3 regions of the Clostridium sp. D5 genome follow, and region 1 is predicted to be linked to each of the others. Evidence: riboswitches for the same ligand, from Rfam matches in the RefSeq annotation. Region 1 holds a riboswitch; each other region holds the start of a gene.
The links. A riboswitch is a leader RNA that binds a small molecule or an ion and turns the genes downstream of it on or off. The one in region 1 is predicted to bind cobalamin.
Positions count from the first base shown of each region.

Region 2: another riboswitch for cobalamin. It lies ahead of HMPREF0240_RS07560 (energy-coupling factor ABC transporter permease); the one in region 1 lies ahead of HMPREF0240_RS04725 (diphthine--ammonia ligase).
Region 3: another riboswitch for cobalamin. It lies ahead of HMPREF0240_RS07535 (ASKHA domain-containing protein); the one in region 1 lies ahead of HMPREF0240_RS04725 (diphthine--ammonia ligase).

Region 1 is NZ_GL870809.1:1,119,177-1,122,656, reverse strand. It holds gene HMPREF0240_RS04735 (sensor histidine kinase) at 1-61, opposite strand, end outside; gene HMPREF0240_RS04730 (substrate-binding domain-containing protein) at 277-1,230, opposite strand; cobalamin riboswitch at 1,599-1,785, shown strand; gene HMPREF0240_RS04725 (diphthine--ammonia ligase) at 2,075-2,734, shown strand; gene HMPREF0240_RS04715 (ECF transporter S component) at 3,196-3,480, opposite strand, start outside.
Region 2 is NZ_GL870810.1:262,243-265,722, reverse strand. It holds gene cbiQ (cobalt ECF transporter T component CbiQ) at 1-433, opposite strand, end outside; gene HMPREF0240_RS07565 (cobalt transport protein CbiN) at 455-766, opposite strand; gene HMPREF0240_RS07560 (energy-coupling factor ABC transporter permease) at 768-1,517, opposite strand; cobalamin riboswitch at 1,623-1,815, opposite strand; gene HMPREF0240_RS07555 (cob(I)yrinic acid a,c-diamide adenosyltransferase) at 1,899-2,426, opposite strand; gene cobK (precorrin-6A reductase) at 2,567-3,364, opposite strand.
Region 3 is NZ_GL870810.1:256,397-259,876, forward strand. It holds gene HMPREF0240_RS07525 (GTP-binding protein) at 1-405, shown strand, start outside; gene HMPREF0240_RS07530 (corrinoid protein) at 523-1,161, shown strand; cobalamin riboswitch at 1,170-1,354, shown strand; gene HMPREF0240_RS07535 (ASKHA domain-containing protein) at 1,517-3,480, shown strand, end outside.

The DNA.
Region 1 (3,480 bases):
CGGTGACCAGGGTGATACAGATTGTCGCCACCAGCACTTTGCTTCTGATACTACGGAACATTCTTTATCCCTCCCGCCTTTTTCTTCCATTATACAGTATGGAATACCGGCAGTACAATATCTCTCTCATCTCATTATACCTCTTCTCACGCCTCTTCCCATCTGGCTTAACTTTGGTTAAAGGTGCTTTTTTTTAGCAATTCGCCCAAAATCTAAAAAAAGACCACTCTTTTTCAGAAGCAGCCTTTCTTTTTGGGTCTTATTTTTAGATTCCGCCTAATTTTGAATCTGATATTCCTCCACATTATCCTTTGTTATGATTTCCACATTCAGAATCTTATCCAGAGGAAGGTCCTCGCCGTCCCTCTTCTCTATGATATATTGAATTGTCTCATACCCAATCTCGTACCCTGACTGCGCCGCCAAAGCCTGGATTCCGCCTTCTGCCACGGCCTCCAGCGCATCCTGCTGCGCATCCACTGTCACAAGCACAACCGGATGCTGTTCCATATACTTCATAATTCCCAGCGCTGTCACCGCACTGGTGGCAAAGATCCCCTTCACATCCGGGTGCTCCTCCATAAGACGGGTGATCTCTTTTTCAGACATCTGAAGGTTGCTGTATCCGCTCTCTACAAACGCGACTTCCATGTTTGTATTCTCTTCTATATAATCCGAGAACCCCTTTACCCTGCTGGCATGCCCCGATTGTTCCAGATTCCCCGAAATAATCCCAACTTTTCCATTGCCGCCAAGCGCCTTGGCCATATATTCGGCCAGTCCCCTTCCCGCCTTTTCATTATCAATTCCAATATAGGGAATATCCTGGCTCATAATCCTGGTGTCATAGGAATAAACCGGGATTCCGTTTTCCTTCGCTGCTGCCAGATACGCGTCCGCACCAAAGGACTGAATCGGAGAAACCGCCAGCGCGTCCACGCCCTTCGCGATCAGGTCATCAATCATCTTCTTCTGCAGACTGTCGTCCGTCTCCGAATCCGGTGACAGTGTAATCACTGTGACGCCGTAATCTTTTGCAGCCTTCTCCATTCCAGAATAAACAGACATCCAGTATTCACTGCTTTTGGACTTTGTGACGACACCAATTACATATTCTTCCTTCTCTTTTGACTGCCCGGCACTGCCTGCGCATCCGGACAGCACCAGTACACAAAGTACAGACAGCAGTACTTTCCCCATGTGTTTTCTCAGATTCCCGCCCCCGTACATCCGTACACCTTCTTTCCACTGCTTTACAGAAAACAAGCGTCTGCTTTTAAAAAAAGAGAGGGATCGTCTCGCCTCTCCTAAGATTTCTTAGTTCATTATAATTGTTTCTTCTTCCCCGTGTCAATAGTGCCCCGATTTCTCTTCTATGTTTAATCGGCAGCCACTGGTCTCGCCCCATGCATTTGTGCACGGCTTACGCTGACAAAAATATAACCCCGATAAAATATTGCTGAAAGCGATCATGACTAATCAGATAAATTTAAAAATTAATGTAATATTCAGATAAATCTTTGAAATGCATTGATAATTATAAGCATTTGATATAAAATACTTCTATCAGATTCACTTAATACTATTGATTCTTAATAAAGATTACAATGGTTCAATACGATAGAAGTGCAATTTTACACTTTAGGAAGTCTGGTGAGATTCCAGTACAGTTTTATCCCTACTGTAATGAGTTACGAAAGCTACACAACCACTGGTTGATCCGGGAAGGGCAGCAATTAGGTCTGAACTTTAGTCAGGATACAAGTATTGAATCATTAGAAAGCGTCTGAAGGCATAGAGCAGAGGTTTATTTTTTATGCTCTTAAGAATCAGAAAACCATTTAGTATTGGAATAGGAGGAGGTCAGTAATGGGATTGGAGTTTGTTATTTTATTAGTTGTTATAATAGTAATAGCTTCTCAAATATTGAGAAGAATGTATGAGATAATTTCGCTTTTAAAAGAAATACTGGAAAAGATATGAAAACAATTTATGACATCATGCACTGCGAGAGTAAAGCCATCCTAATGCGGCCGCAGCTGCTTCCACTCATTATTTATCCGGAGGAAAACAAATGAATGAACTAAAAGGTAAAAAATTCGTTGCATCCTACAGCAGCGGAAAAGACAGCACCCTCTCCATCTACAAAGCAATACAGTCCGGCATGATTCCCATGGCCCTGATCATGACCTACAACACGGACCGGGAGCGAAGCTGGTTCCACGGAATCAGCTCCCAAGTCATCCAAAAACTCGAGACATCCATGAACCTCCCCATCACCCTGATCAAAACAAGCGGTGAGGATTACGAAAAAAACTTCGAAAAAGAACTCCTGTCTCAAAAATCAGCCGGAGCAGAAGTCTGCGTCTTCGGCGACATCGACCTGGAAGAACACCTGGCCTGGTGCAGCACCCGCTGCCAAAACGCCGGCCTTCAGCCATCCTTCCCACTCTGGCAGAAAAGCCGCAGACAAGCCGTCCTGGAATTCCTAGAGGCAGGCTTCACCACCCACATAACCGTAGTAGACACCGAAAGAATGTCCCCCGACTACCTGGGCCAGCCTCTGACTCCCGCCCTCATAGCCTCAATGGAAAAAGACAACATAGACGTCTGCGGCGAAAACGGAGAATACCACACCTTCGTAACAGGAGGCCCCCTCTTCAAAACCTCCCTGGGCATAAAATTCTCCGCACCAATTCCCCGCGGCAAATACCTGACCCTGGAAGTCGAATAGCACTCCTTTAATAACAATATTTTTTTATACTCACAAGCCCCCGCTGCACATCCCGCGCCGCCAGCCCCATCCGCCTCCCCCGTCCGTGACTCCCCGTTGAATTTTCACCTGCCGCCCAGAAAAGCCCAGCCCGCTGAAAGTCTGCCGGGGAAGGTACGGCGGGACGCAGCAGGGCATTTTGGCAGCGTAAGAATGCGCTTACACCCTCTTATATCAAAATCGGACTCTTATATGGATGTGATCTGCTTCCGAAGCAGATCACAAGCCGGCCTGAGCCGCGGAATTCATCAGAATTCCACGGTGAATGCCGGTGGTTCCATATAAGAGTCCGATTTTGATATTAGAGGGTGTTAGCAAATGGCCCGCCGCCAAAATGCCCTGCTGCGTCCCGCCGTACCTTCCCCGGCAGACTTTCAGCGGGCGCCCCCTTTCCCAAAGCCTCCCCATGAAAATACATACGCTTAAAAGATCCCATGTTTCACCTGAATCCGGTTCATCTTATCTCCAATCGGCCTGATAGTCAGCATCAGGAATACTACATTGGACACACAGTACGTAATTGTCACCGGCACCGCAGTCGCAAGCGCCCCCAGATACCTGTACCAGTTCCAGCCTCCCTCGAAGCTGAGCACCGTCCAGATATCCATAAGCCCTGAATAAGCGATCCCCGAGAATATACCATATATAATCAGCGGTATACGGTGACGCAGGAGCGCCCGCAGCCCCGGGAATCCGGCGATCATCCC
Region 2 (3,480 bases), on a different contig from region 1:
GTTTTGTAAGAACACCCAGGATATCAGTCATTGTTGTATTGAGTGATAAAAAGTACAGGCAGGTCACGCTTGCCATGGCTGTTGCAATCAGCTGTATCCCGAAAAGCAGGGACTGAAAACTACCCGTGATAAAAAAGCTGCCCACTGGAATTGCATAGGCATCCAGTGGGACTTTTGAGATATTGACTATGATCGCCAGTGTACTCAATATAAGGAATGTAAAAGGCACAGCCAGCAGCTTTACATACTGTTTGGCCGCTATATGTCCTTTTTTCACGGTAAGGTATGCATTGACTGCAAAAACAATACCGGCAATGACCAGTGAACGGCTGATAACGCAGAACAGCAGAGTTATCATGGAAAATGCAAACTTTTCACCTGCATTTACATATCTTAAACCGGAGCGATAACAGAGCTTATCTACTACAATCATGCTGCCTTCCTTCCCAGAACTTTATTCCGTCTTGTTCTGCCATTTTTTTCTTTCTACGAATCGTCCCATTACAAAAGCGATAATACCGACTCCGATTCCTGTCTGAAGACAGAAGATCAGGCTTTCCACTTCACCCGGCAGTTCTCCCCCTAGCGCAGTCTCAAGCACCGGTGTAAACCATGGAGTATATTCTCCCTGTATTTCTTCGATCATGACGCTCCCTGCATCATCTGAACCGCCGAACTCAGCGCCTTTTTTTGCGAACAGGGGCACAATTGCAATCAATACAGCTACGATCAGAAGAATGATAACTGTTTTCGTATTTTTACTCATCTTATTTTGCCTCCTTTAAAAATCCGATTGCTTTCAGTTCCGGTTTTGCATAAGCTTCCAGTCCGATTACGATGATGACTGTGAGAATACCCTCGATGACTGCCAGCGGCAGCTGTGTCGGTGCAAATACTCCCAGGAATTTGACAGCGGATGCCGCTACGCCGCCCGCCTCGGATGGGTATGCAAGTGCCAGCTGGATACTGGTCACACAGTATGTAAAGATATCTCCCAGAAAAGCGGCCAGGAATACTGATATTTTACGGTTAACATTCATTTTTTTACAGAGCTGGTATATTCCAAATGACAGAAGCGGTCCTGCAATCGCCATGGAGAACGTATTGGCTCCCAGTGTTGTCAGTCCGCCGTGAGCGAGCAGAATCGCCTGAAATAAAAGTACGATAATTCCCAGCACACTGACTGCCGCAGGTCCGAACAGGATTGCTCCCAGTCCGGTTCCGGTCATATGGGAACAGCTTCCTGTCACTGACGGTATTTTCAGGGATGATATTACAAAAATAAACGCCCCTGCCATAGCAATCAGCATGATCGATTTTCTATTTTCTTTCACTCTTTTTTTCAGGGATATCAGGCCGGCAACCAGAAACGGGACACAGATTACGCCCCAGGCAATGCAGTATTTTACCGGAAGGTAACCCTCCATGATATGCATTGCATTAACAGCCGGTGTGACGGCAAACATCAGCGCGAATGCGATGGCTGCCTTGAGTAAGATTTTTTCTTTTTTTGACATGTCTCTCTCTCCTTTTTTGTGATATTGTTGTTTCGAAATACCTCCCAGGTATACCACAAAATCGTACGAGATCTGCAGCATAACACCCGGTCATATTCCCGTAACCATTCAGATCCATTTAAAAGCGGGTTTTCTGACTAAGGCATCTGCACGGTATTCCGCCTTCCCATGAGAACTCTCACAGTGACATAATGGATACCATTCCACCTATACAGCAACGGGTATTGTGCAGGATTCACACCTGCTTCCCCTTAGGCCGCCCTCAGCAGATTCGGATACTGCATCGGGACAGCTTACTTCTAAATTGTATGCCAGACCTGAACTATATACCTAAAGAGCACGCTGCCCTTTGGGTCATTTTTTATACAGAGGTATCTCCTCCTAAAACTCGATTCCCCGTCTTGCCCGGATCTCCCGGTCAAAGGGATGTTTGATCTTCTTGATCTCGGAAACATAGTCCGCAAGCTTAATAAGCTTCTCATCCGGATTCCGTCCGGTCAGGACGACCTCCAGTTCCTCTGGTTTACTTTCCAAAAAGGCCAGTGCCTTATTGTGCTCAATGAGGCCATAATTATAGGCGGCCATAAACTCATCGATCACTAGCAAATCAAAGTGCCCGGATACCGCTTTGTCACAGACTGTATCCCAAAGCCGGGCATAAGTCTCCTCTGCCTCCGCCTTTTCTCTATCACACAGCGTATTAAAAAATCCAAACGCTTTGTCCACATGAAGAACTGTAATCCCATCCACCGCATCCAGTATCTTCAGCTCACCGGAAACTTCATTCTTCAAAAAGCGCGCGAACAGAACTTTCATTCCACTCCCTGCGGCCCTGACTGCAAGTCCTGTTGCAGCGGTCGTCTTCCCTTTTCCATCTCCACAGTAGATATGTATCAGTCCGTTTTTCATTCATACACCTCATTCATAACCTTATTTATTTTATCATAATTTGTCATAATATGCAATTTTCACTACTTAGCATTGTATCCGATTTTCAATGTTGCTGTTTGTACTTTTTTTCCTAGTTTGTGTAATTTTTTAAGAAGGGGTCAGACCCCTTTGCCCTCCGTATTCAGAATATTCTGAAGATATTTTTTTGTTTCTTCTACGCTGTGCCCCGTCTCTGCAGGCCTTCCGATCACTACCAGCGTTACTCCTGTCTCTTTTGCCGCCTCCAGTTTTTCCTCAAATCCCCCAGCTTTGCCGGATTCTTTTGTCACAAAATAATCTGCATCCGTATCCTTAAGCATGGCGATATTCAGTTCCTTCGAAAAGGGCCCCTGCATGGCAATGAGGTGAGCCCCCTTAAACCCAAGCTCCACACTCTCTTCCACGGACTCTTTCGTAGACAGAACCCTGGCAAAACACCGCTCTTTATAATTCTCTATTTCTGTATACAGCTTTAATTCTTTGCTTCCTGTGGAAATGAAAATCCTGCCTTCCCGTGTTTTCAGATATTCCACTGCCTCTGCTACGGAATCCACCAGTACCATATTCTCATATGAATGAGCGCCGCCGGTACTGCTCTCATCGCGCAGACAACGGATATACCCGGCCTCACTTCTGCTGCAGGCATTTTTTATGTTCTCCGTAACCAGACGGGCAAAGGGATGAGTAGCATCTATGACAAGCTCTATCTGGTGCTTCCGGATGAATCCGCAGATTGCCTCTTCGTCCATCCTGCCTGTAATAATCCTGATATTTGGAATCTCCTCCACGCATTCCGTGCCGTATTCTGTAGCTGTACTGACAAAGCTTACTATAGACAAATTCCCTAAAAATTCCGCCAGCATTCTGCCTTCTGATGTCCCGGCAAACAGCAGGATGCGCATTTTCCCGTTTTCCATACTTCTTCTCCTCTTCCCTCTTATGACCCCGATCCATTCCTTATACACAGATGTTATTTTAAGTACTAATCCCCGGATAGTCAAGTGAAAAAGCCGCCAGGACACTTTTGAACGAT
Region 3 (3,480 bases), on a different contig from region 1:
GGTGCCGGGGTCCATACGACTACTTATGGCAGGATCGAAAGCAGCTGGCTGAATCCCGCTGTGCCGGCAGACAGACAGCCGGAAGAACCGATCTTACAGAGCGCGGACATCACCCTGAAAAAATATCTGCTCCGTTTGAAACCGGGGCAGGCACCGGGAAAGCTTCAGAAATTCGTTGAAATGTTTCTGGATGATACTTACCGTGTAAAAGGATTTGTGGAGGCAGACGGAGAAATCTATCTGGTGGACTGCGTAGGCAGCATTTATAAAGCCGAGAAGTTTGAAGGAAAGCCGGAACATATCAATGATCTGGTGGTCTTATCCGGAAATGGCCTGCCCGTCAGAAAATCCCTGAGAAAAGCAATGGAGTGGTACCCGGAAATTGTAGAAGAAATAAAAAAATAAACAAAAAATGAGATATTAATACAAAGAGTTCCAAAAAAATTACTAAAAACATAATTGCAAATAAGGTAGAATAATAATCAAAGCAGACACGCTTAAAGAATGATGGAGGTATGTAAAATGTCAAAGATTCAGGAAATTTCAGAATTCCTTCAAAAAGGAAGGGCAAAAAATGTAAAGGCACTGGTACAGGAGGCTCTGGACGAGGGGCAGGATCCAAAAGAGATTTTAAATGAAGGTCTTTTATCAGGAATGATGATCATCGGTGCAAAGTTTAAAAACAACGAGGTATTCGTACCGGAAGTTCTGGTAGCAGCAAGAGCTATGAATGCAGGACTTACAGTTCTGGAGCCAAAACTGGTTGAAGTAGGAAATGAGCCGGTTGGTAAGGCAGTTATCGGTACAGTACAGGGTGACCTGCATGATATCGGAAAGAACCTTGTAGTAATGATGCTGAAAGGCGCAGGCTTTGAGATCCACGATATCGGCGTAGATGTTGAGCCGGCTGTATTTATTGACAAAGCAGAAGAAGTAGGCGCAGATGTAATCTGTATGTCAGCACTTCTTACAACAACAATGCCGAAGATGCAGGATTGTATCGATCAGCTGAACGAAAAAGGACTTCGCGACAAGTACATCGTTATGGTCGGCGGCGCTCCGGTTAATGACAGTTTTGCAGAGCAGATTGGTGCTGACTACTATACACCAGATGCAGCAACAGCAGCAGAAGTTGCAAAGAAAGCAGTTACAGAGAAATAAAGTGCCCTTTGGGAAATAAGTGCGGATGGTAACAACAAAGAGCATTTAGAGAAGGAAACCGGTGTGAATCCGGTGCAGGCTTACCCCTACTGTAAACGTGGACGAAGAATAAAAGCCATTGTCCGTCAGGATGAGAAGGCATTCCAAGGATGAAACGTGAGCCAGGATACTTACATATCCCTATGGACCTGTTTTGGGTGGGAAACAGGATTCCGTTTTAATTTTATATAGTGTGTCAGCATCGAACTCTTTTTACAAGGAGTTTTTCTTTTTATACAGGAAAAATAATTGAACAGGGTTATTGAAACTGCAGGGACGGGGATGGCTTTTCCGGCAGTTGAGAGAGGACAAGAAGATGAAAATAACGGAATTTAATATAGAAATATGCAGAGAGAATGTGTTCGCTCTGATAGACTGCTTCGAAGGCAGCGCGACATATGATGATGTGGCAGAAGAGTATGAGGCGATGCTTCCGGAGGCATATAAGAAAATAGAGCCGATTGCTCTGCTGGAGTTCGGGGATGTGGACGGATTTGATCTCAGCCGGTATGGGGAAGGGATTCATCAGGCACTGTACTGCGTTACTTCCGTAGGCGGACAGCTGAGCCGATGGTCTACACAACTGTTTGCAGAAGGAGATTATCTGGGCGGAATGCTGGCGGATGCCATTGCGGATGATTATCTTTTTCAGATGGATCATCAGCTTCAGCCTCAGATTATCGCAATGTGCAGAGCGAAAAAGTGCGGAGTGTCCCATCGGCTGGAGGCGCCGCAGGATATTCCGATGGAGGCCCAGAAGAAAGCTCTGGCAGTGACCGGCAGAGAAAACAGCGCGGGCATCCGTGTGCTGGACAGCTGTATGTATGATCCGGTCAAGACGACGTGCCAGGTCTACCTGACGGCAGATCATTCAGACATGTTCCGCATTCATCATAACTGCGCGAGCTGCCCGAATGTTAACTGCAGCCTCAGAAATGTTTCGGATTATACAATTATGCTTCATGATGGAGATGAACTCAGAGTTTTAAAAGGCAAAAAGGGACATTCTCTGATGGAGATACTTCAGGAGCAGGGTATATTCCTGCCGGCAGTCTGTGCAGGAAGAGGAACCTGCGGAAAGTGCGGTATTCAGGTTCTGGAGGGGGATATCGCTCCGTCAGAGCAGGATGGAAAATTCTTCAGCGGGGAGCAGCTGCAGGATGGATTCCGTCTGGCATGCAAGGCTTATCCTGAGGATGACTGTGTGATCTCAGTTGGGCTCCATAAAGAAGAGGAGTTCGCTGTTCTGGCGGATGATGAACAAACGGCAGGGAGAGCGGCAAGAAGCAGCGCAAAAGCGGGCGTGCGTTATGGAATTGCCGTGGATATCGGCACGACAACAATCGCGATGCAGTTGATCAATATGGAGACAAAGGAAGCCGAGGATGTTTTTACAACGATCAACCGACAGAGGGCATATGGTGCTGATGTAATCAGCAGAATAGAAGCTTCCAACGGAGGCAAAAAGGAAGCGCTGAGAAAGAGCATTCAGACAGATCTGCTTCAGGGAATCGGGAGTCTGACAGAGAACGGAAAAATAAAGATCGAAAAAATGGTAATCGGGGCCAATACAACCATGGTGCACCTTCTGATGGGCTACTCCTGTGAAACATTGGGCGTATTCCCTTTTACACCGGTCAATATTGATACGATATATACTAATTATGCAGAACTTTTCGGCCAGAATGACATGGCGTTTGAAATTGTGATTTTCCCCGGCATATCCACTTACGTGGGAGGAGATATTACGGCAGGATTGTATGCCCTGGATTTTGACAGGAGGGAGAAGGTATCCGTACTGATTGACCTTGGAACAAACGGCGAGATGGCAATTGGCAATAAGGACCGCATTCTGACGACATCGACGGCAGCCGGGCCCGCGTTTGAGGGCGGAAATATAACATTCGGGACAGGAAGCGTGCCGGGAGCAATCTGCAAGGTGGAGCTGAAGGACGGGCATGCGGTGACGGGAACGATCCAGGACGCCAAACCGGTCGGAATCTGCGGTACCGGGGTTATTGACGCCGTTTACGAACTGGTTAAGGCCGAGCTTGTGGACGAAACAGGTCTTATGGACGAGGATTATTTTGACGATGGTTTTCCGCTCGCAGAAAGCGGGGATGGGACAGAGATTGCTTTCTTTCAGAAAGATGTGAGGGAGATTCAGCTTGCCAAGTCTGCAGTGCGCGCTGGGCTTGAGACTCTGATCCTGAATTTCGGGGCATCTTATGATGATATTGATGCAATTTACATAGCAGGCGGTTTTGGCTATAAGATGGA